3 regions of the Microbacterium invictum genome follow, and region 2 is predicted to be linked to each of the others. Evidence: predicted binding sites of a transcription regulator. Region 2 holds the regulator's gene; each other region holds the start of a gene.
What was found. The regulator HspR, encoded in region 2, represses chaperone genes until heat shock. The targets are predictions, from matches to a motif close to AAGTTGAGTCNNNNNGACTCAACTT.
Positions count from the first base shown of each region.

Region 1: T9R20_RS04230 (Hsp20/alpha crystallin family protein) is a predicted target of HspR. The motif match lies at 4,263-4,287, and genes of this name have one in related genera.
Region 3: T9R20_RS06830 (ATP-dependent Clp protease ATP-binding subunit) is a predicted target of HspR. The motif match lies at 5,266-5,290, and genes of this name have one in related genera.

Region 1 is NZ_CP139779.1:888,664-896,303, reverse strand. It holds gene T9R20_RS04250 (alpha-amylase family protein) at 1-384, opposite strand, end outside; gene T9R20_RS04245 (TIGR03885 family FMN-dependent LLM class oxidoreductase) at 381-1,346, opposite strand; gene T9R20_RS04240 (DUF2207 domain-containing protein) at 1,429-3,219, opposite strand; gene T9R20_RS04235 (MarR family winged helix-turn-helix transcriptional regulator) at 3,268-3,711, shown strand; gene T9R20_RS04230 (Hsp20/alpha crystallin family protein) at 3,759-4,232, opposite strand; gene T9R20_RS04225 (alpha-N-arabinofuranosidase) at 4,363-5,877, opposite strand; gene T9R20_RS04220 (carbohydrate ABC transporter permease) at 5,931-6,860, opposite strand; gene T9R20_RS04215 (sugar ABC transporter permease) at 6,857-7,640, opposite strand, start outside.
Region 2 is NZ_CP139779.1:3,404,857-3,412,496, forward strand. It holds gene T9R20_RS16355 (hypothetical protein) at 1-44, shown strand, start outside; gene T9R20_RS16360 (hypothetical protein) at 494-682, shown strand; gene T9R20_RS16365 (cysteine hydrolase family protein) at 978-1,535, opposite strand; gene T9R20_RS16370 (potassium channel family protein) at 1,559-2,275, opposite strand; gene T9R20_RS16375 (DUF2252 domain-containing protein) at 2,395-3,777, shown strand; gene T9R20_RS16380 (heat shock protein transcriptional repressor HspR) at 3,774-4,235, opposite strand; gene T9R20_RS16385 (DnaJ C-terminal domain-containing protein) at 4,249-5,244, opposite strand; gene T9R20_RS16390 (nucleotide exchange factor GrpE) at 5,257-5,868, opposite strand; gene dnaK (molecular chaperone DnaK) at 5,871-7,640, opposite strand, start outside.
Region 3 is NZ_CP139779.1:1,410,734-1,418,373, reverse strand. It holds gene T9R20_RS06845 (NAD-dependent deacylase) at 1-325, opposite strand, end outside; gene T9R20_RS06840 (ATP-dependent DNA ligase) at 328-1,845, opposite strand; gene T9R20_RS06835 (LLM class flavin-dependent oxidoreductase) at 1,879-2,649, opposite strand; gene T9R20_RS06830 (ATP-dependent Clp protease ATP-binding subunit) at 2,679-5,225, opposite strand; gene T9R20_RS06825 (hypothetical protein) at 5,326-6,144, opposite strand; gene nagA (N-acetylglucosamine-6-phosphate deacetylase) at 6,141-7,295, opposite strand; gene T9R20_RS06815 (EI24 domain-containing protein) at 7,352-7,640, shown strand, end outside.

The DNA of each region.
Region 1 (7,640 bases), 1.0 Mb from region 2:
GCGGAACGGCGAGTCCTTGCTGCGCTTGGCCGCGAGGAACCAGGGGTGGCGGTCGGAGGTGTGGTTGACGACGAGATCGACGATCACGCGCATGCCGCGGTCGCGCGCCGTGCGCACCCCCTCGACGAAGTCGCCGAACGATCCCAGCCGCGGGTCGATGCCGTAGAAGTCGGCCACGTCGTAGCCGTCGTCGAGATCCGGGCTCGGGTAGATCGGCATCAGCCACAGGCAGGTGACGCCGAGCTGCGCGAGGTAGTCGATGCGCGCGGCGAGGCCCTGCAGGTCGCCGACGCCGTCGCCGTCGGAGTCGAAGTAGGTCTCGACGTCCAGGCAGTAGACGACCGCACTCTTCCACCACAGATCGCTGGTGTCGGTGATCCTCATACGAGCTCCCGCAGACGAGGGAGGATGCTGCGCTCGGACGCCGCGAGAAAGTCGGTCTGGTCGCGCCCGACGTGGTGGAGGTACACGCGGTCGAAGCCGATGTCGACGAGGTCGGCGATGCGCTCGGCGAGCGCCGCCGGATCATGATCGACCAGCACCGCGTTGCGCAGCTGGCCCTCGTCGGGTTGTCCGACGGCGCGGTCGAAGTCCTCGGGCTGCTCGAAGTCCCATGCCTCGGGCGGCGACACCAGTCCGTTCGGCCACTGATCCTTCGCCAGCGCGATGGCCTCGGCGTCGGTCTCGGCGAAGCTCACGTGCACCTGCAGCACCAGGGGTCCGGTCCCACCACCCTCGCGGTACGCGTCGATCACGTCGCGGAGCACCTCGGGCGCCTGGGCGACCGTCGCGAAGCCGTCCGCCCACGACCCCGCCCATCGGGCGGTCTGCGTGCTCACGGCCGCGGCGAGGAACGGCGGCGGTACCTCGGGCCGCGACCACACCCGCGCCCGGTCGACGCGGATGAGTCCGTCGTGACTGACCTCCTCGCCGGCGAGGAGCCGGCGCATGACCGTGGCGCTCTCGAGCAGCCGGGCGTTGCGGACGTCCTTCTCCGGCCACCTGTCACCGGTGACGTGCTCGTTCATCGCCTCACCGCTGCCGAGCGCGGCCCAGAACCGCCCGGGGAACATCTCACCGAGCGTCGCGATCGCCTGGGCGTGGACGACCGGGTGGTATCGCTGCCCGGGGGCGGTCACCACGCCGAACGACAGCCGCGTGGTCGCCAGGGCGGCGGCCAGCCACGACCAGGCGAACCCCGACTCGCCCTGCCGGACACCCCACGGCGACAGATGGTCGGAGCACATCGCGGCGTCGAAGCCGGCGGCCTCGGCACCCTGGACATCGCGCAGCAATGCGCTCGGCGGGATCTGTTCGTGCGAGGCGTGGAATCCGATGACGACCATGACTCCACCGTGCCCGCCCCGCGTGAGAAGCGGGAGGGGTTCCGCTTTTCCGCGCGATCGGGTAGGCCGACGCGGCGTCGGGTCAGACTCCGCCTCCCCCGCCCCCGCCGCCCCCGCCCCCCGCCGAGCCGCCGCCGCTCGAGCCTCCGGAGCTCGACGAGGACGCCGCCGTGGCGGACAGGCTGCCGATCCCCGCCGAGAAGGCCGCGGCATTGAACCCCGACGTGCCGATGTACCAGCCCGGAGTGTCGTCGCCGTAGTAGACCGCGAGGTGCTGGGCCCACTCCTTCTCCTGCCCGAACACCACCGCGTAGGGCAGCAGCCGCTCGTAGAGATGGAGCATCTCCCGAGGGTCTCCGATGTCGATCGGCCGGCGTTCGGCACCGGCCGGCGACTGCAGCATCCGGATGCGGTCAGCCTCGGCCCACTCGATGAACACCTTCAACCCCTGCAGGTGGTCGCGCACTTCCGCGCCCTCGGCGCTCAGCGGCCGGGCGGAGAGCACCGCGACCGTCACGACCGTCAGGCCCGCGCCGAGCACGATGCCGAGGATCGGCACCAGCGGATCGACCGAGCCCGCCAGCGCGAACACGCCGAACAGGACGATGAGCACCCCGACGACGAGGGCACCGGCGATCGGCCAGGCACGCACCCGCACCGGAATCGCGCGGTACAGACCGCGGTTCTTCAGCTCCGCGCGCCCCGCGGCGAGGATCTTCTGCGCCGTGCGGGAGAAGTGGGTGTCGTTGCCGCCGAACTCGTAGACCTCGCCGGGACGGAGCTCCTCGTCGAAGAGGCCCTCCAGCAGCATCCGTCCATCGCGGTCGGCGCGATCGGCGTCGATGAGCTCGGCCTGGAGCTTCGCACCGCCGAACCAGCGCTTCTCGCCCTCGAGGATCCGGATGCTGCCGACCACCGCCTGCTCGAGCACCTCGGCCGGGATCGCCTTCGCCGTCTTGCCCAGCAGCAGCGCGCTCTCCAGGGCGTCGATGCCGGGCGGCGGGGTGAACTCCGCGATGATCGTCGGCCGACCCGGGGCGTTGCGCAGCGACCGGCGATGGACGACGATCGCCGCCCCGAGCATGCCGAGGCCGGCGATGCCGGCAGCCCCCTGCGCCCAGCCCCACCCCGATGCCAGGTACGAGCCGTCGAAACGGGCGAAGGTGCCGGTCTCGAATCCCACCGCCATCGTGAGCGTCTCCCCCGGGGCGAGATCCTGTGATCCCGCCGTGATGACGGCGCCCGCGGGCGCGTCGGCGGCATCGATGGGACACGTGCCCACGTCGCCGAACTGTCCGACGTAGCAGGCTTCGGCGCCGGTCAGCGCGTCGGCGAGCTCGGGGGGAACCACCAGGGTGGCCGTCACCTCGCCGAAGGGCTGCTGCCAGCCGTTGCCGTTGACGTCCCAGTAGAACTCGTCGCTGGTGTCGGCGAACGAATCGGTGACGTTGCGGAGAGTGTAGGTGAAGACGAAGATCTGTCGGCCGGAGAGGAAGTCGTCGGCGCGCGAGGTGACCACCATGACATCGCCGTCGGTCTCGACCTCGGCGGGCCGCGCATTCCCCGCGTCGTCGGTGACCGACACCAGCTCGGGGAAGGTCGGCTGGCCGTTGTACTCGGCGGGGATCTCGCGACGAAGGCCCCGGTTCTGGTTCTCGGGGAAGACGGCGACGAAGGTCTCGACGACGCGGAGCGTGCTGGTGTCGTCGTCCTCGCGTCCGAGGGTGAACTCGGCATCCATGCTCTCGAAGACGAAGTCGTCGACATCGCCCGACGCCGAGGCGGGTGGGGCCGGGACCACAAGACCGGCGAGACCGACCATCCCGAGGAGGGCGGTCAGCACGAGGACGGTGGCCCGACGCGTTCGCGGCATGCGCTCAGCCTAGATGTCGGCGTCGCCGGCACCGGATACCCTGGGCCCGTGAACGATCGTCGCCTGGCCGTCGAGGCGTGGGAAAGCCTTTTTCGTGCGCAGCACGAGCTGTTCGCCGATCTCGGCCGCGACTTCACCGACGCGCCCCTGCAGCAGGGCGAGTACGACGTGCTGCTGACGGTGACCCGCGCGCCCGGCATGACGGCGCGGCTGCGCGACATCACGCGCTTTATGCTCGTCAGTCAGCCCTCTGTGTCGCGGCTGGTGGATCGGATGGTCGCGCGGGGCTACGTCACGAAGTGCCCCGACCCCGATGACGGGCGCGGTTCCCTCGTCCGGGCGACCGAGGCGGGGGCGCGCGCGTTCCGCGAGGTGGCGCGCGTGCACGCCGCGCACATCGCGGCCCGGATGTCGGCACTGACCGAGGACGAGCTCACGCAGCTGCGAGAGCTCACCACCAAGCTCCGGACGGCCGGCACCCCCGCCGGGTGAGACCCGACGGGGGTGCCGCGAGCGAGTTCTTCCGCGGGGCGGTGCGTCTACTGCTCGACCGGCTGCGGGTGGTCGGCGGCCTGCGACGCGGAGGCCGTCTCGTGCGCCTGGAGGACCTGGGCGCCTTCCTCGGTCGCGACCTCGATCTTGCGGGGCTTGGCCTTCTCGCTGACGGGGATGGTGACGCTCAGCACCCCGTTGCTGTAGCTCGCCGAGATGCGGTCGGTGTCGATCCCCTGACCGAGGTTCAGCTGCCGCACGAAGCTCGCCGCCTCGCGCTCGCGGGTGATCCACTTCACGCCTTCACCGGCACTGAGCGTGCGCTCGGCGCGGATGGTCAGCAGCTGACCGTCGACGTCGACATCGACCGAGCCCGGATCGATTCCCGGGAGGTCGGCGGTGAGGACGTAGTGGTCGCCGTCGCGGTAGAGGTCCATCGGCATACGGCGCGGGCCGCGGCGCACGTCGAAGAAGCTCGTCGCCAGACGGTCGAGGTCACGGAACGGGTCGTACGTTGCCATGTTCGGTCTCCTTCACTGGACGAAATTCGGAACTTGAGTCAGCTTGGCTCAAGTACGTCCAGATTAGCACTCTGGTATAGAGAGTGCTAATACCGCGGCTGTTCGCTCTGAGCGAACGCACCGTCGCGCGTCACTCCGCGGTGAGCACCGTCCACGAACAGGGCGGCAGCGTCACGCTGATCGATCCGTCTGCGACCTCGACCGACGCGTTGCTCTTCGGCGTCACCCGATCGGGGTGCTCGAGAGTGTTCGCAGCGTGGATGTCCTCGTCGAAGATCGACGTCGCCCGAGCTGACGAGATGCCCCGACCCAGTGCCACCGCATCGATGTCGAGCGTCACGGCATCGGTGAGGCTGCGGTTGACGGCGAAGACCGTGATGGCATCGCTGTCGGGATCGTGCGTGGCGACCGCATCGACGACCGGTACCGCGCCGAACTTCGCGGTCTCGTGGGTCGGGCTGTCGAGCTTGAGCTCGAGAGCGACCCCGCGTGCGAGTTGCGCGGTGAGAGAGAAGGGGTAAAAGGTGGTCTGCCGCCATGCGGGCCCGCCGGGCTCGGTCATGATCGGCGCGATGACGTTCACCAGCTGCGCGAGGCTCGCCGAGGTCACCCGGTCGGCGTGCCGGAGGAGCGAGATCATGAGGCTGCCGAAGACGACCGCGTCGAGCACTGAGTAGCGGTCCTCCAGCAGCCGCGGCGCGACCGGCCAGTCCGCGACATCCGTGATCTTGTCGACGTCGTTGTAGCGGGACTGGTACCAGACGTTCCACTCGTCGAAGGAGATGTCGATCGTCTTGTCGCTGCGCTTGAGCGCCTTCACGTGGTCGGCGGTCGCCACGACCGCCTCGATGAAGCGGTCCATGTCGACGCCCGAGGCGAGGAAGCTGGCGAGATCGTCGCCCTCGGGCTCGTAGTAGGCGTGACAGGAGATGTAGTCGACGTTCTCGTAGGTCTGCTCCAGAACGATGCGCTCCCACTCGCCGAAGGTGGGCATGCCGGCGCCCGAGCTGCCGCACACGACGAGTTCGAGGTCGGGGTCGAACTGACGCATCGCGCGCGCTGTCGTCGCGGCCAGCTGCGCATAGTTCTCCGCCGTGCTATAGCCGAGCTGCCACGGGCCGTCCATCTCGTTGCCGAGGCACCACATGCGGACGTCGTGGGGTTCGGGATGACCGTTGGCGACGCGCTGATCGGACAGGCGGGTGCCCGAGCGGAGGTTGGCGTACTCGAGCACGTCCAGGGCCTCGAGCACACCCCTCGTCCCGAGGTTCACCGCGTACATCAGCTCGCCGTCGACCTTCGCCGTCCACGAGGCGAACTCATCGAGGCCGATCTCGTTCGTCTCGGTCGAGTGCCACGCCAGGTCAAGTCGCCGTGGCCGGTCCGCGCGCGGACCCACACCGTCCTCCCACCGGTACCCCGAGACGAAGTTCCCGCCGGGGTAGCGGATGGCCGACACCCCCAGCTCTCGCACCAGCTCGATGACGTCGGTGCGGAAACCCTCCTCGTCGGCGGAGGGATGACCCGGCTCGTAGATCCCGTCGTAGACGCACCGGCCGAGGTGCTCGACGAACGAGCCGAACAGCCGACGATTGATGGCACCGACCGTGAAGTGCGGGTCGATGGTGAGATGTGCGCGGATCATGCTCCTCTTTCGGGAAAGGCGGGTTCAGCGGGATGGGGCGGTGGGACGACGGACTACTTCAGGCTTCCGATCGCGAGCCCGCCCCGCCAGTACCGCTGCAGGGTGAGGAACGCGATGATCAGTGGGATGACGGACACGAGCGAGCCGAGGATGATGATGCTCCAGAGGGTCTGCCCGCCCGCTGCGCCGTACGACGAAGCGGTCGACTGCCACAGGCCGATCCCGACGGTGACCGGGAACAGGCGGTTGTCCGAGAGCATCACCAGCGGGAGGAAGTAATTGTTCCACGACGCGACCACCGACAGCAGCAGCACCGTCACCATGGCGGGGCGCAGGAGCGGGAGGGCGACGGTCAGGAACGTCCGGAACTCGCCCGCTCCGTCCACGCGCGCAGCGTCCAGGAGCTCATCGGGAACCGCGTCCCGCGCGTACACGCACATCAGATATACGCCGAACGGGTTCAGCAGGGTCGGCAGGATCACCGCCCAGATGGTGTTGGTGAGCCCCGCCTCGGCGAACAGCACGAAGGTGGGGATGACGAGGGCGGTCGTCGGCACCATGACGGCACCCAAGATGACGGCGAAGCCGAATCGGCGACCCGCGAAGCTGTACTTCGCGAAGCCGTATCCGGCGAGCACGGCGAGCGCCGTGGCGCCGAGTCCGCCGGCGATGGCATACAGCGCGGAGTTGCCCAGCCACCGCGCGTAGATGCCGCCGCCGTAGGTGAAGAGGTCGGTGAAGTTCTGGACGTAGTCGATGTCGCCGCTGAACCACAGGGCACTTCCGCCGCCGAACAGGCTCGCGGCGTCCTTCGAGCTGTTGACGATGAGCCACCAGAACGGGATGAGGAAGTAGATCATCAGGAGGGCGAGGACGATGTTGAGCGGGATGCGACCGCCGACACGTCGAGGGTCCGATCGCCGTTCGACGAGCTTGCCCGAAGCGCGCCGCGTCTTCGGGCGCTCCACCGGAGTGACGCTCATGAGATGAAGCTCCCTCGCTTGCGGGTAGCGAACAAGAAGATGTACACGCAGATGAAGACCACCGCGCCCAGCGCGAACGAGATCGCGGAGCCGTAGTTGTCGTTCGCCAGCGCGAACGCCTGCTGGTACGCGTACATGTTCGGCGTGAAGTCGTTGGGGATGGCTCCGGCGGCCAGTTGTTGCAGGATCTTCGGCTCGTTGAAGAACTGCAGTGTGCCGATGAGGGCGAAGACAAGGATCAGCAGAAGCGCCGGCGCGATCAGGGGGATCTTGATGCGCAGGACCATCTGCCACTGCGACGCACCGTCGATACGGGCGGCCTCGTACAGCGTCGGGTCGATCCCCTGGAGGGCGGCGTAGAGGATGATCATGTAATAGCCGGCCCACTGCCAGGTGACGATGTTGAGCAGGCCGTAGAAGATCAGGTTGCTGCTGAGGAAGTTCGGGGCCGAGGCGCCGAACATTCCGAAGATCTCGGCGAGAGGGCCGAAGTTGCTGCTGTAGAGGAAACCCCACATCAGCGCGCCGATGACGGTGGGAATCGCGTACGGCATGAAGATCATCAGTCGCGAGAAGCGGGCGAACCGCGTCGTCATGATGTCGAGCATCAGCGCCACGGCGAGCGATACCGCCATCTGCAGCGGGATGAGCACAAGTGAGAAGCTGATGACGAACCACGATCCGCTGAGGAACGAGGGGTCGGTGAACGCCTTGATGTAGTTGTCGAAGAACACGAAGCGTTCCCCGCCGATCAGCGAGGACTGGAACAGGCTCAGATAG
Region 2 (7,640 bases):
TCGACGGCTCTCCCGAGGTGCTGCGCATCGAGCCTCGCGGCTGACGCGGCGCCCGTCGCCCGCAGCGCCCGGATTCTCCGGCGCACGCGGCCGCGCGCAGCGCGCGATCCGTCAATGGATGAGGCCCGTCGACGACGCAGACCGCCTTTGTGACGGATCGCGGGCCCTGCCGCCGCGCCCGACCACCCGCGATCGCGGAGCGCGGCGCGGACGCGCTCCAACGCGGCCGAAAGACGGTCGCCTTGGTGCTCCTTGGTGACGCGGATGTCGCGCCACCCGAGAGCACCGAGGGCATCGAGTCGCTCCAGATCGTGGAAATACTGCACCGTGTCGGTGCGGTGGTCTGGCACCAGACATCGACCGGATGCACGGCAGGGAACGCCCCGATCGCCCCGAGGCGAACGGATCCCTCGACGATCTCGTGACCGCGGAACCCCGCCGCCCTCACCCTGCCAAGGGGTGACAGCGAGCTCACGTCGACGGGAGACCGCGGGTGGCCGATCACGTCGGCGCCGACCAGGGCGAGGGCAGCCAGATGACTGAAGTAGTCACCCGGTCGCAGACGGGGCAGCGCCGCGCGCACACGCTCACCGAAGGAGTGCGCTCCACCAACGGGCGCCCGCACGCCGTGGAACGGCGCATCAAGGTCACCCGAACGGAGGCGCGAGATCGTCACACCTGATGCGACAGCGACCGGAACGGCGAACGTGCGGTAAAAGATGGCCGGGGGCAAGGGTCGCGGGGACGGCATGGGGCAAGCGTGGCCACCCGAGGGGAGCGGATGACGCGGCATCGCACGATCGGTGGATGACTCCGGGGCACGGCCCGGTGTGCAGAAGACGTCGACCCGGCGCGCGACCCGTCAGAGGATGTCGCTTCTCACCCGCCGAGACAGCATCTATTGACGGGTCGCGGCCGGGTGACGGGGACGGACGCGGGGGCGCGGCCGGGTGACGGGCACGCGGGGGCGTGAGCGCTCAGGCTGGGGCGCGAAGCGCGGCGATCACCGCCGCGACCGGCTCGACACGGGAATAGGCGCTCGCGAGCGCGGCGAGGAACGCCGCGTGCACGTCGGCTCCGCCCACTGTCGTGCCGCCGAAGGACAGATCGGGAGCGGCGCACGCGTCGGCGGCGACGGTCACCTTCCACCCGAGATCGGATGCCGCCCGGACGCTCGCGTCCACGCACATGCTCGTCATCATCCCGGCGACGACGAGCGGAGCGCCGGCATGAGCGGCGAGCGCTTCGTCGAGGCGGCCCCCGAAGAACGCATTCGGGTGGTGCTTCACGACCACGGGTTCGCCGCCCCCGGGTGCGACCCGCGGGTCGATCTCCGCTCCCGGAGTCCCTTCCTCGAGGAAGCTTCCCGCCCCGGATGCCGCATGGCGCACATGCACGACCGGGAGCCCGGCAGCGCGGAACGCCGCCAGCAGGTCCGCGGCGCGCTCCGCCGCGGCATCCGAACCCACCAGGGGGAACCGGCCCCCGGGGAAATAGTCGCGCTGGATGTCGATGAGGACGAGAACGGGAGTCATCCCGCCAGCGTAGGTGCGACGCGTCACCGCGCGGGCGGGTCTCCGAGCTTCGCGCTCACGGCGGCGAGCTGCTGCGCGAGCTCGCGCATCTGGCCGCGCGTGGCCGGCTCGTTGTCGTCGCCGGCGGTGGCGGCCGCGCGCTCGATCACCCACGACGACACCGTCGCCGTGACGACACCGACCACGGCGATGCCTCCGCACATCAGCAGCACGGCGACGATCCGACCCCACGTGGTGACCGGGTAGAAGTCCCCGTAGCCGACCGTGGTGATGGTGACGAAGGCCCACCACACCGCGTCGCCGAAGTTCTCGATGTTCGCGCCGGGCGCTCCGCGCTCCGCCTCCAGAACAGCGAGTGCGGCGATCCAGATGAGGATCGCCGCCGCCCCGGCCCCGTAGATCGCCACCCGGCTGCGGATCGCCGAGCCCGCCGTGCGCTGCAGCGCCTGAACGACCGTCAGGGCCCGCAGCAGTCGGAGCGGTCGGAGCGCCGGGATCGCCACGACGGCGAGGTCGAACAGGTGCCCGCGGAACCACTTCCACCGCGGCTCGGCGAGGGCGAACCGCACGACGTAGTCGACGGCGAAGACCACCCAGGTGACGCCGATGATGATGCGCGCGACGGCGTAGGCCGGCCCCTGCAGATCGGCGATCACCTGCCACGAGTACACGACGATGAAGATCACGGACGTGATGATGAGCGGCCAGTAGGTCAGCTGGTGCCACCGCTCTTGCGTCACGGCTCGACAGTAACGGCGTCCGCCCCGCTCCCCCGGGAGCGCACGCCGGTGGTGGCGGCGAGCGACCGAACCCCCTACGGTCTGATCAGACGGCGATGGCGCCGAGGGAAGGAGGCGTCATGCCTCGGGATCCGTGGATCGCACCCCCGACGCGTGCCGCTCACACGGCGGAGGGGAGGATCGAACGGGGACGCACGCCCCGCTCCGCCCTCGCGCATCTCGTTCCCGGCGATCGTGATCCGATGGCCGTGCTGGATGCCCAGGACGTCGACCGCGTGCCCGAGCTCGTGCCGCTGCGCACCGCACGGATGGGCGCGAGCGCGTTCGCGTTCTACCGCGGGAGCGCCGCGATCATGGCCGACGACCTGTCGCGCTGCCCGAGCACGAACATCTTCGTCGCCTCGTGCGGCGACGCGCACCTGTCGAACTTCGGTCTCTACGCCTCGCCCCAGCGGACGCTCGTGTTCGACCTGAACGATTTCGACGAGTCGGCCTGGGCCCCCTTCGAATGGGACGTCAAGCGCCTGACCACCAGCGTCGTCATCGCCGGGCGCGCGACCTCGCGCGACGACGCGGTGGTCGAGGATGCTGCGCGGCAGGCCGTCCGGACCTATCAGCGCGCCCTCCGCACCGGCGCGAAGCGTTCCCCCCTGGATCGATACTTCGACCATTTCGACGCCCTCGGCGCCCACCGCTCCGTCGACGCCGAGACAGCGGCCGTCGTCGAGCGGGCCGTGCGTTCGGCGCTGAAGCGCACCGGGGCGCGCGCAGCGCGCAAGCTCACGGGCACGGACGATCACGGCCGCGCGATGATCGTGGACGATCCGCCGGTGATGACCCACCTCCCGCCCGACGCCGAGGCGCGGGCGTGGCGGGTGTTCGACGAGTACCAGTTGTCGACGGGCGTCGACATCCGGCTCCTCCTGCAGAAGTACGCCATGGCCGATGTCGCCGCGCGCGTCGTCGGAGTGGGCAGCGTCGGAACGCGGTGCCTGCTGATCGCGCTCCAGGACGGCGACGGCGACGTACTCCTGCTGCAGGGGAAGGAGGCCGGCGAGAGCGTCCTCATCCAGTTCGGGCGCGCGCCGCAGCCTCCGGCGGTGCAGACCTTCATCGAGCACTACGGCAACGGCGGACGGGTCGTCGCGCTGCAGCGGATCCTGCAGGCGGTGTCCGACCCCTTCCTCGGGCACATCCGTCGCTCGACGACCGGCGCGCTCCGCGACTTCTACGTCCGGCAGTTCCACGACATGAAGGGCGGCTTCGACCCCGAGGTTATGGACGACGGACCGTTCCGCTGGTACGCGATGGCATGCGCGGCCGCCCTCGCCCGAGCCCACGGCCAATCCCCGGCGGTCGGGACGGCCGCGGGGTACGTCGGCGGCGGCGAGCGGTTCGCCGAGGCGATCGTCGCGTGGTCGTACGCCTACGCCGACGTGTCGTATCAGGACTGGCAGACCTTCCGCCGCCACCGCGCGATCGCAGAGGAGGCGCGCACCTAGGCCGACTCGTCCTCCGCCCCAGGAGAGAGCGGATGGCGCGGGCGCCACACGACCAGCTCGGTGGCGCGCCGCACGCGCGTGCCGTGGCGCAGGGTGACGACCGACCCGGTCGATCCCGCGGCGAAGACCCGGGCGCCAGGCCGCGACTGACGCTCGGCCTCGAGCTGCTGCTCGAGATCGCGCACGCGGCGCGTGAGGTCGTGCACCCGCTGTTCGAGGGAGATCAGACGCGCGATCGCGGGAAGGCTCATGCCGTCGGCCGAGAGCCGGGCGACCTCGCGCAGCTGCTCGACGTGACGGAGCGAATAGCGGCGCGAGCCGCCCTGCGTGCGGGCGGGGACGACGAGACCGAGACGGTCGTACTGACGCAGCGTCTGCGGATGCATACCCGACAGCTCCGCCGCCGCGGCGATCGCGAAGATCGGCGCGTCGCCATCGATCTCGACGTGGTCGGTCATCCGTCCTCCCGTGTCAGCCGCGCGCCTTGGCCATGAGGTCCGCGCGCGGATTCTCCTTCGGCTCCACCTCGTGGAAGCGCTCGAGCGCTTCGCGCGCGGCGCCCTCGAGGTGGGACGGCACGACCACCTGCACCTCGGCGAGGAGGTCGCCGGTGCCCTTCTGCGTCGCGACGCCGCGCCCCTTGACGCGCAGCACGCGTCCCGACGGGGTACCCGGCGCGACGCGCAGCTTCACCGGGTCGCCCCCGAGCGTCGGAACCTCGATCGTGGCCCCGAGCGCCGCCTCGGTGAAGGTCACCGGCACCACCACGCGCAGATTCAGTCCCTCGCGGGTGAACACCGGGTGAGACCGCACGGTCACCTGCACGACGATGTCGCCGCTCTCTCCTCCGTCGGGCGAGGGGCGTCCGCGTCCGCGGAGGCGGATGCGCTGCCCGTCCGAGACCCCGGCGGGGATCTTGACCTTGAAGGGCTTGCCGTCCTCACCCTGCAGGGTGATGGTCTCGCCCTTGGTGGCAGTGACGAAGTCGATCGTCGTGCGTGCCGTGACGTCCGCGCCCCTGGTGGGGCCGCCGAAGCCGCGGAACCCGCCGGTCGGCTGACCGAACCGGCCCGAGCCGAAGCTCCCGCCCTGCTGCTGGTTGAACATCGAGAAGATGTCGTCGAAGTCGGCGGACTCGTAACGACCCCCGCCGCCCCGCCCCTGACCGAACGCGCTGAAGACGTCCTCGAATCCGCCGGCGCCCGGGCCGCCCGCGGTGAAGCGGGCGCCCGAGCCCATGGCACGGATCTGGTCGTACTCGGCGCGCTGTTCGGGGTCGGAGAGCACGGCGTACGCCTCGCTGATCTCCTTGAACTTCGCCTCGGCCGTCGCATCCCCCGGCTTGGAGTCCGGGTGGTACTGCCGAGCGAGCTTGCGGTAGGTCTTCTTCAGGTCGATGTCGGAGACCTCTTTGGAGACCCCCAGGACTTTGTAGAAGTCCTTCTCGAACCAGTCCTGGCTCGCCATCGCGTCTCCGGCCTACTCTGCCGGCACCGCGACGACGACCTTGGCCGGCCGCAGCTCGATGGAACCGAGCCGGTAACCAGTCTCGACCACCTCGAGGATGGTCGCCTCGGTCGCGCCGGGGGTCGGCTGCTGGAAGATCGCCTCGTGGTGCTGCGGATCGAAGGCCTCGCCGGCGGCTCCGTACGCCTCCACGCCCATGCGCTCCACGACCGCCCGCACCTTGTCGGCGATGGCGGCGAAGGGCGTGCCCTCGACGAGGTCACCGTGCTTGGCGGCACGGTCGAGGTCGTCGAGCACGGGGATGAGGCCCTTGGCGGCCGCCCCCTTGGCCCGCTCGATCTCGATCTCGCGCTGGTCCTCGGTGCGCCGGCGGTAGTTGGCGTACTCGGCCTGCAGACGCTTGAGGTCGGTGAGCAGCTGCGACTCGAGCGCCTCGACGCGATCGGCGACGGCGTCGGTGTCATCCGCTGCCGCCGCATCGGCGGACTGGGCGGCGCCGAGGATGTCGTCGACCGTCAGGTCGTGCGCATCCTCGCCGCCGGCAGCACCGTCAGCCGACTCGGGCGACGAGGCGTCCTCGGGCTGGTCGCCCGGGAACGTGGGGTCGTCCTTGTCCTTCGCCATGGTTACTTCTTTTCTTCCTCGTCGTCGATGACCTCGGCGTCGACCACGTCCTCGTCGTTCGAGGCCTGGTCGCCCTCGGGCGCACCCTCACCGCCGGCGGCACCGGACGCGTCGGCCTGCGGGGCCGACTGGTTCGCCGCGTAGATGGCCTCGCCGATCTTGCCCTGTGACTGCGACAGCTTGTCGAACGCCGACTTCACCGCGTCGTCGTCGTCGCCGGCGAGCGCGGTCTTCAGCGCGTCGACGTCGGCCTGGACCGACTCCTTGACGTCGGCGGGGAGCTTGTCGTCGTTGTCCTTCAGAAGCTTGTCCACGGAGTAGGCGAGGGTCTCGGCCTGGTTTCGGACCTCAGCGGCCTCGCGGCGCTTCTTGTCCTCGGCAGCGTGCTCCTCGGCCTCGCGCACCATGCGCTCGATGTCGTCCTTCGGCAGCGACGAGCCGCCGGTGATCGTCATCGACTGCTCCTTGCCGGTGCCCTTGTCCTTCGCCGAGACGTGGACGATGCCGTTGGCGTCGATGTCGAAGGTGACCTCGATCTGGGGGATGCCACGCGGGGCCGGCGCGATGCCGGTCAGCTCGAACGTCCCCAGCGGCTTGTTGTCGCGGGTGAACTCGCGCTCGCCCTGGAAGACCTGGATCGCCACCGACGGCTGATTGTCGTCGGCCGTGGTGAAGGTCTCGCTGCGCTTGGTCGGGATGGCGGTGTTGCGCTCGATCAGCTTGGTCATGATGCCGCCCTTGGTCTCGATGCCGAGGCTCAGGGGGGTGACGTCGATCAGCAGGACGTCCTTGCGCTCGCCCTTCAGCACGCCGGCCTGGAGGGCTGCGCCCACGGCGACGACCTCATCGGGGTTGACGCCCTTATTGGGCTCCTTGCCGGCCTCGCGCTGGACGAGCTCCGACACCGCGGGCATGCGGGTCGAGCCGCCGACGAGCACCACGTGCGCGATGTCGCCCACCTTGATGCCGGCCTCGCGGATGACGTCCTCGAACGGCTTCTTGGTGCGGTCGAGGAGGTCCTTGGTGAGGTCCTCGAACTTCGCGCGGGTGATCGTCTCCGACAGCGACACCGGGCCCGAGTCGGTCAGAGACAGGTAGGGCAGGTTGACGCTCGTCGAGGTCGAGCTCGACAGCTCCTTCTTGGCCTGCTCCGCGGCCTCCTTGAGGCGCTGCAGGGCGATCTTGTCGCCCGAGACGTCGACGCCGGTGGTGTCTTTGAACTGCTTGATGAAGTACTCCACCAGGCGCTGGTCCCAGTCGTCACCGCCGAGGCGGTTGTCACCGGCGGTCGAGCGGACCTGGATGGTGGAGAAGTCGTCGTCCTTGCCCACCTCGAGGAGGGAGACGTCGAAGGTACCGCCACCGAGGTCGAAGACGAGGATGAGCTCGTCCTCCTTGCCCTTGTCGAGGCCGTACGCAAGGGCCGCGGCGGTGGGCTCGTTGATGATGCGCAGGACGTTCAGGCCCGCGATCTCACCGGCCTCCTTGGTGGCCTGACGCTCGGCGTCGTTGAAGTACGCCGGAACGGTGATGACCGCGTCGGTCACGGTGTCGCCGAGGTACTGCTCGGCGTCGCGCTTGAGCTTCTGCAGGATGCGTGCCGAGATCTCCTGCGGCGTCCACTTCTTGCCGTCGACCTCGAAGGTCCAGTTCGTGCCCATGTGGCGCTTGACGCTCGAGACGGTGCGGTCGACGTTGGTGACCGCCTGACGCTTGGCGGTCTCGCCGACGAGGATCTCGCCGTCCTTGGTGTAGGCGACCACCGAGGGGGT
Region 3 (7,640 bases), 1.5 Mb from region 2:
CGAGGGTGCCGTGCATATGGACCAGCCGCCGCGTGCCGGCGCGCTCATGCAGGTCGTCGACGTTCTGCGTGACGACGAGGAGGTCGTCCCCCAGAGCGTCTTCGAGCTCCGCCAGAGCGCGATGGGCGGGGTTGGGCAGAGCGGATGCCACCGCGCGCCGTCGCGCGTCGTAGAAACGCAACACGGTGTCGGGATCGCGCTCGAACGCCTCGGGGGTCGCGACATCCTCGACGCGATGCCCCTCCCACAGCCCGTCGGCGTCGCGGAACGTCGGCACACCGCTCTCGGCGGAGATGCCCGCGCCGGTGAGGACGACGACGCGCACGGTCAGCCGCGCAGCAGCGCGCGGAGCGCGTCGATGGTGTCGGCGTCGGTCGCGGTCTTGTCGGGTCGATACCTTTTGACGCGCGCGAAGCGCAGCGCGACGCCGCCGGGGTAGCGGGTCGAACGCTGCACCCCGTCGATGGCGATCTCGACGACCGTCTCGGGTCGGACGTGCACGGTGTGCGCAGTCCGGGCCGTCGCGATCGTGGGGAAGTGTGCGGTCTGCCAGGCGAGGAGCTGATCGGTCAGGCCCTTGAACGTCTTGCCGACCATCACGAACCCGCCGGGCGGCCCGAAGACGCCGTCGGGGTCGCGGGCACCCAGGTGCAGGTTCGACAGCAGCCCGCTCCGCCGGCCCGACCCCTCTTCCACGGCCAGGACGACCAGGTCGAAGGTGAGGACGGGCTTGACCTTCAGCCAGCTCTTGCCTCGCCGGCCGGCCTGGTAGGCGGAGTCGATGGCCTTGACCATCACGCCCTCGTGTCCGGCAGCGAGGGCCGCGCGCGCCGTCTGCTCCGCGACATCCGGATCACCCGTGCGGACGGCCGGGATACGCCACTCCCCTGCCACGCGCTCGAGCTCCGCCTGTCGCACGTGCAGCGGCTCGTCCAGCAGATCCCGGCCGTCCAGGTGCAGCAGGTCGAAGAACCAGGGACGGAGGGCGACGGCCGTGGCGCTCTCGGACCCGAAGCGCGACATCGTCTCCTGAAAGGCCCGTGGGGCGCCATCGTCGTCCAGCGCGAGCGTCTCGCCGTCGAAGATCGCCGCGCGCACCGGCAGCGCGCGGACCGTGTCGACGATCTCAGGCAGCCGGTGGGTGACGTCGGCGAGGGTGCGGGTGAACACCCGCACCTCGTCGCCGTCGCGGTGCACCTGGATGCGCGCGCCGTCCAGCTTGTACTCCACGGACGACTCACCCGCCGCCACCGCCTCACCCGCCGAGGACGCCGTCGCGGCGAGCATCGGGAGCACGGCGCGACCGACGACGAGGCCGACGTCGTCGAGCGCCGCGGGCTCGCCGAACAGGGCCACCGAGGCGGCCTCGCCGAGATCTCCGGAGAGCATCGCCGCGCGGCGCACCGACGCGACGGGGCGATCCGCCGCCGCGGCGACGGCGTCGAGGAGCACCCCCTCGAGGGCCCCGGTGCGCAGCTCGCCGAGGATGACGCGGCTGAGGAAGTCCCACTCCGCCGCCGTCGCCTGCTGAGCGAGGCGGTCGAGCTCACCCTGTCGCCGCCCTGCGGAGCCGGTTCCGGCGGCGACGGCGAGGCGTTCGAACGCCGCGTCGACCTCGAGGACGGTGAGCGTGGCATCCCGCGCATGATCCCGCTCGGCGGCGAGCGAGCGCCATCCGACGCCCAGCCGCCCCTGCCGGGGCTTGGCCAGCAGCAGACCGACGGTGATCGGGACCTCCTCCGGCGCCATGGCGCGGAGCGTCTCGGACAGCACGGCGACCTTCGCCTTCCTCGACGCCGTCCGCGACACCGCGTCGGCGGCACCGACGACCTCTCTCAGGAGCATGCGCGCGATTCTGCCACGGAGGTGCGACACCCGTCAGGGAACGGCGATCTCGGCGGCCCGGTCGATGAACCGGAGAGCGGCCGCTCCGTCCGACGGGTCGGCGAGCATCATCCGCAGCACCACCTCGTCGACTCCGCCGAGGTAGGCGGGGAGCCGATCCGCGGCGGTCTCGGGCGTGATCACGGTGTCGGCGGGCGAGAGTCCGAGCCGGGCGTAGTTCGCCGCGTAGGCGGGATACCCGGCGTACGCGTCGCGCTCGGCCTCGAGTCGTGGCATCGCATCGGCGTCGAGGGCGGCGCGGACGTAGAGGGCCGCATGGGCAGCGGTGCCTGCCCGGTGCGCCTGGTCCGCCTGCGCCGCGGCGATCTCGGGGCTCAGCCAGCTGAGCAGCACGCCGTCCGCCGTCGTTGCTCCCAGGTGTCGCATCCGGGGTCCGAGAGCGCCCACGACCAGGCGCGCGGGCGTGCCGTCCCGCAGGTGGTCGACCGCCGTACGCACCGCGTCGAGGGCGCCGTGCCGGAGGCCGCCGGACCCGATCCCCAGCGTCAGGCGGTCGTCCGGGAGACCCAGATCGACGACGCGACGGGCGATCTCTTCACCCGGCCGGCGATCCACGGGAATGACGCCTGTCGCCAGCCCCAGCCGCCCGGTGACCTCGGCGACAGCGGCGAGGACTTCGAGCGCATCGTGGCCCGGAGTGTCGTTCACCCAGAGGGCGCTGAACCCGGCGTCTTCGATGGCCGGCGCGATCGTCCGGGCGAACTCAGGCCCGGCCGCGGCGGCGATTCCGATGGAGCATGCCATGACCTCAGCATGCCCCATCGGATCGGGCGTCAGGCCGCAGCGACCACCTGTGCGGCCCTCACGCGCAGCTCGCCCGCGAGCGCGTCGAGCCGCACCGAGCCGCCGTCGACGAGTGCTCCCGAGACGAACAGATCGGCGATGCGGTCGTCGACCTCGCGCTGGATGAGCCGGCGCAGGGGACGCGCCCCGTACTCGGGCTCGTACCCGTTGTCGGCGAGCCAGGCGATCGCGGTGTCGTCGACCTCGAGCGACACCTCGCGCGTTGCCAGCCGCACCCGGGTGGCCCCGAGCATGAGACCGACGATCTGCTCCAGCTGCTCCTTCTCGAGCTTGCGGAAGAGCACGATCTCGTCGATGCGGTTGAGGAACTCCGGCCGCATCGCGTCGCGGAGACGCCCCATCACGCGGTCGCGGAGATCCTTGTCCGAGCCGAACCCGGTGGCCCCGCCGCCGTCGGCGATGAAGCCGATGGCACCTGAGCGCGACGCGAGGAACTCGCTTCCGATGTTCGAGGTCATCACGACCACGGTGTTGCGGAAATCGACCGTTCGTCCCTGGCCGTCCGTGAGCCGGCCGTCGTCGAGCACCTGCAGCAGCAGGTTGAACACGTCGGGGTGGGCCTTCTCGATCTCGTCGAACAGCACGATCGAGTACGGGTTGCGCCGCACGCGTTCGGTGAGCTGCCCGGCCTCGTCGTAGCCGACGTATCCCGGAGGAGCGCCGACCAGGCGCGACACGGTGTGCCGCTCTCCGAACTCGCTCATGTCGAAGCGGATGACGGCTCCGTCGTCATCGAACAGGGAGTGGGCAAGTGCCTTCGCCAGCTCGGTCTTTCCCACCCCGGTCGGGCCGAGGAAGAGGAACGACCCCACCGGGCGACGGCTGTCGCCCATGCCGGTGCGGTTGCGGCGAACCGCCTTGGCGACGGCGGCCACCGCGTCATCCTGTCCGATCACCCGGGCGTGCAGCTCGTCCTCCAGCTGCGCCAGGCGCTCGCGCTCGGTCTCGGTCAGGCGCTGTGCGGGAATCCCCGTCGCGCGGCTGATCACCGCGGCGATCTCGGGTTCGTCCACCACGGCCGCCCCGGCCTTCGCCCCCGCGTCGGTCGCCTCGCGCAGGCGCTCCTGCACGGCGGTGATCTCGTCGCGGATCTGCGAGGCCTCTTCGTAGCGCTCCGCGGCGACCGCGGCGTTCTTGTCCGCCTCGAGCGTCGCGAGCCGGGCCATGAGCTCGCGCGTGTCGATCTTCGCGCCCAGCCGCAGCCGCAGGCGCGCCCCGGCCTGGTCGATGAGGTCGATCGCCTTGTCGGGCAGCACCCGGTCGGTGAGGTAGCGGTCGCTGAGCTCGACGGCGGCGCGCAGCGCGTCGTCGGTGTACGAGACCCCGTGGTGCTCCTCGTAGGCGCTGCGGAGGCCGCGGAGGATCTCGACGGCGTCGACGAGCGACGGCTCGCCCACCTTCACCGGCTGGAAACGCCGCTCCAGCGCGGGGTCCTTCTCGATCGTCCGGTACTCCTTCAGCGTCGTGGCGCCCACGAGGTGCAGCTCGCCACGGGCGAGGCGGGGCTTGAGGATGTTCCCCGCGTCCATGGCGCCCTCACCGCCGCCTCCGGCGCCGACGACGGTGTGCACCTCGTCGATGAAGACGATCAGCTCGTGCGAGCGCGCGGCGATCTCGTCCATCGTGTTCGTCAGGCGCTCTTCGAAGTCGCCCCGGTAGCGGGTGCCGGCGAGCATCGCCGGCAGATCGAGGGTGATGACGCGCTTGTCGCGAAGCTGCTCGGGAACGCCGCCCGACACGATCGCCTGCGCCAGGCCCTCGACGACGGCGGTCTTGCCCACGCCCGCCTCGCCCACCAGAACGGGGTTGTTCTTGGTCCGGCGGCTGAGGATCTCGATCGTCTGCTCGATCTCGTCTTCACGGCCGATCACCGGGTCGAGCAGCCCCTCACGGGCACGCGCGGTCAGGTCGGTGCCGAATCGGTCGAGCATCGGGGAATCGGATGCCGCGGCATCCGAACTCTCGTCCGTGCTCGTTGCGCCGGGCGTGACCGTCTCGCGCACGCTCTGGGTGAGGGCCTCGGCGGTCACCCCCGCCTGCGCGAGGATCTGCCCGGCCGGGGTGTCCTGTGCCAGCACGAGGGCGAAGAAGAGGTGCTCGGGGTCGACGTAGGTCGAGCCGGAGGAGCGGGCGACCTGGAACGCGTGGAACAGGGCGCGCTGCACCGACGGGGTGACCACGGCGCCGTCGACGTCGGCGGCCGTCGACGCGGCGGGAAGCCGCTCCTCGGCAGCCCGGGCGATCGCCGCGGGGTCGGCGCCGATGCGGGCCACGGCGTCCTTCGCCGGGGCGTGCTGGACGAGGACGCGCAGGACGTGCAAGGCGTCGAGCTCACGCTGACCGCGCTCGAGCGCGTAGCGGCCGGAACGCTGCAGCATCTCCTGCGTGCGGGCGCTCAGGAAGCGGCTCAGGTCGATCGAACGCTCGGCCCGAGCCCGCTCACCCGCGAGGTAGCGAGCGAGGAACTCGTCGAACGCGCTCTGACCGTCACCGGTCTGGGGGAAGTCTTCGGGCATGTCACTCTCCGTGAATGGTGATGCGAAGTCTGCTCCATGGAACTTGAGCAGACACGTATCAACTTCAACGTGACGGGTCGCCAGCTATTCCCGGGGCCTGTCACCGAATCGTGGGGTCCGGATCCTTCCAGGTGCGGGCCGTCTCGACGACCCAGAACGCCGCGAACAGAAGCAGGAGCACGATCTCGCCGATGAGGACGAAGGGGATGCCGGAGGCCGGCGGATCCGGGGCGGCGAGCGGCAGGACGACGACGGCGAAGAGGAAGAGGATGGCGGCGAGGATCCCGATCGCGATGCCTCCGTAAACGCCGCGCGCGGAGGGTCGCGCGGACGACGGCGCCCAGGCGGTCCATCCGGCCACCGCCGCGATCAAGGCGAAGAATGCCAGGGTCGCCGTGAGATGTCCGACGCGGAGGAGGCTCTCCTGATCAACGACCCCCCACACCGGGAAGCCGACGACGACCACGCCGGCGACGGCGGCGGTGGCCGCGACACCGCGGGTAAGGCTCCCCTGCGCACGCGCGACGAGCAGGGCGACGATGAGCCCGACGATCCCGACCAGGAGGAACGTGGCGAGCCCGTTGACGACGTCGCCGTGCACTGCGGCGGGCACCTCGCCGCCCACCGGGGTCGGGATGATCGCGATGAGCGGTGCGAGGACGGCGGCGACGTCGAGCAGAGCCTGCGGGACGCTCCGCCCCGAGAGCGCGAGGAGCGCGAGCGAGACGGCGAAGAGCGATCCGGTGAACACCGTCCGGGCGGGCGTGTAGAAGCCGGCGCTCAGCGACTCCGGCGCGACGCCGTCGGCGATCGCCACCCCCGCGACGGAGACGAGGAGGGCGAGGACCGCGCCGAGGATCGCCAGGCGGACGTACCGGTAGGTGCGCGCGAGAGACGTCGCCGCGGCGGTCTGACTCACCGGAACCGCCGCCCCGCCGCCCACACCGCGTCGACCTCGAGGCCCGGTCCGAGCATCACGACGTCGGCCGCGTAGCCCGGTGCGAGGCGCCCGAGCCGATCCTCGAGCCCGAGGACGGTCGCCGGGGCCTCGGTCAACGCGGTGACGGCGGTGGGAAGGTCGAGTCCGACCTCGTCGACGGCGCGGCGGAGCGCGGCATCCTGGGTGAGGGTGGAACCGGCGATCGTCTCGGTGCCCGTCAACGTCGCCACCCCTCCCGAGACCGTGACCTCCAGATCGCCGAGGGCGTAGTCGCCGTCGGCGGCGCCCGCGGCCGCCATCGCGTCGGTGACGAGCGCGACCCGCCCCGGGGCGAGGGTGAAGAGCATGCGGACGACTGCGGGGTTCAGGTGGCTGCCGTCGAGGATCGCCTCGAGGAAGACTCCCGGCGTGTTCACCGCGGCGAGCACCGGCCCGGGCGCCCGATGATGGATGCCGCGCATGGCGTTGAACGCGTGGGTGAGAAGGGTCGCGCCCCGGTCGAACGCCGCGTCGGCGAGGTCACGGTCGGCACCGGTGTGGCCGACGGCCACGACGACGCCCGCGCGCGCGAACGTCTCGATCGCCTCCAGGGCGTGACGCCGGTCGGGGGCGATGGTGATCTGCACGAGCGCGCCGGCGGCGGCATCCCGCAGGCGCCGCACCGTCTCGGGGTCGGGATCGCAGAGCGCCTCCGGATCATGCGCCCCCCGGAAGTCGGGGTGGAGGAAGGGGCCCTCCAGGTGCGCGCCGAGCACGCGGGGGTCGCGCGCCTTCGCCTCCGCGATCGCCGCGAGGCGCGAGGAGAGCACGTCGACGGGGGCGCTGACCAGCGAGAGCGCAGAACGCGTCGTGCCGTGAGCGGTGTGGGCGTCAAGGACGCGCTCGATCGCCGCCGCACCATCGTCGACGGCCGCTCCCCCGCCGCCGTGACAGTGCAGGTCGATGAACCCCGGCGCGAGGACGCGCCCTCCCACGTCGATCACTTCTCCGGCCGTGTGGCGCGGCCAGTCGTCGCCGGTTCCGCGGGCGGAGACGACCTCGCCGTCGAGCAGCAGCCAGGCGTCCTCGGTGACCTCACCACCCGAAACCAGTCGCGCCGAATGCAGGACTGTGGAGCCGGTCGCGTTCACTCCGCCACGATATCCGGCCGGGCCTCGCTATCCTTCACAGGGCCGGAAGGAACGGGATGTCGGAACTGTGGCGCGGGGTGGGGCTCCTCCTCCGGGGGTTCGGGTGGTGGGGCCGTCGTCCCGGGGCGATGGCGCTCGGTCTCGTGCCCGCCGTCGTCGTCGCGATGGTGTTCCTCGCGGCCCTCGTGCTTCTGGGCGCCTGGGTTCCCGAGGTCGCCGAGTGGCTCACGCCCTTCGCATCGGGGTGGCCGGAGTTCTGGACCGGGGTCCTCCGCATCGCCGTGAGCGCCGCCCTCCTCGGTGGTGCGGGCATCATCGCGATCGTGACCTTCACCGCCGTCACGC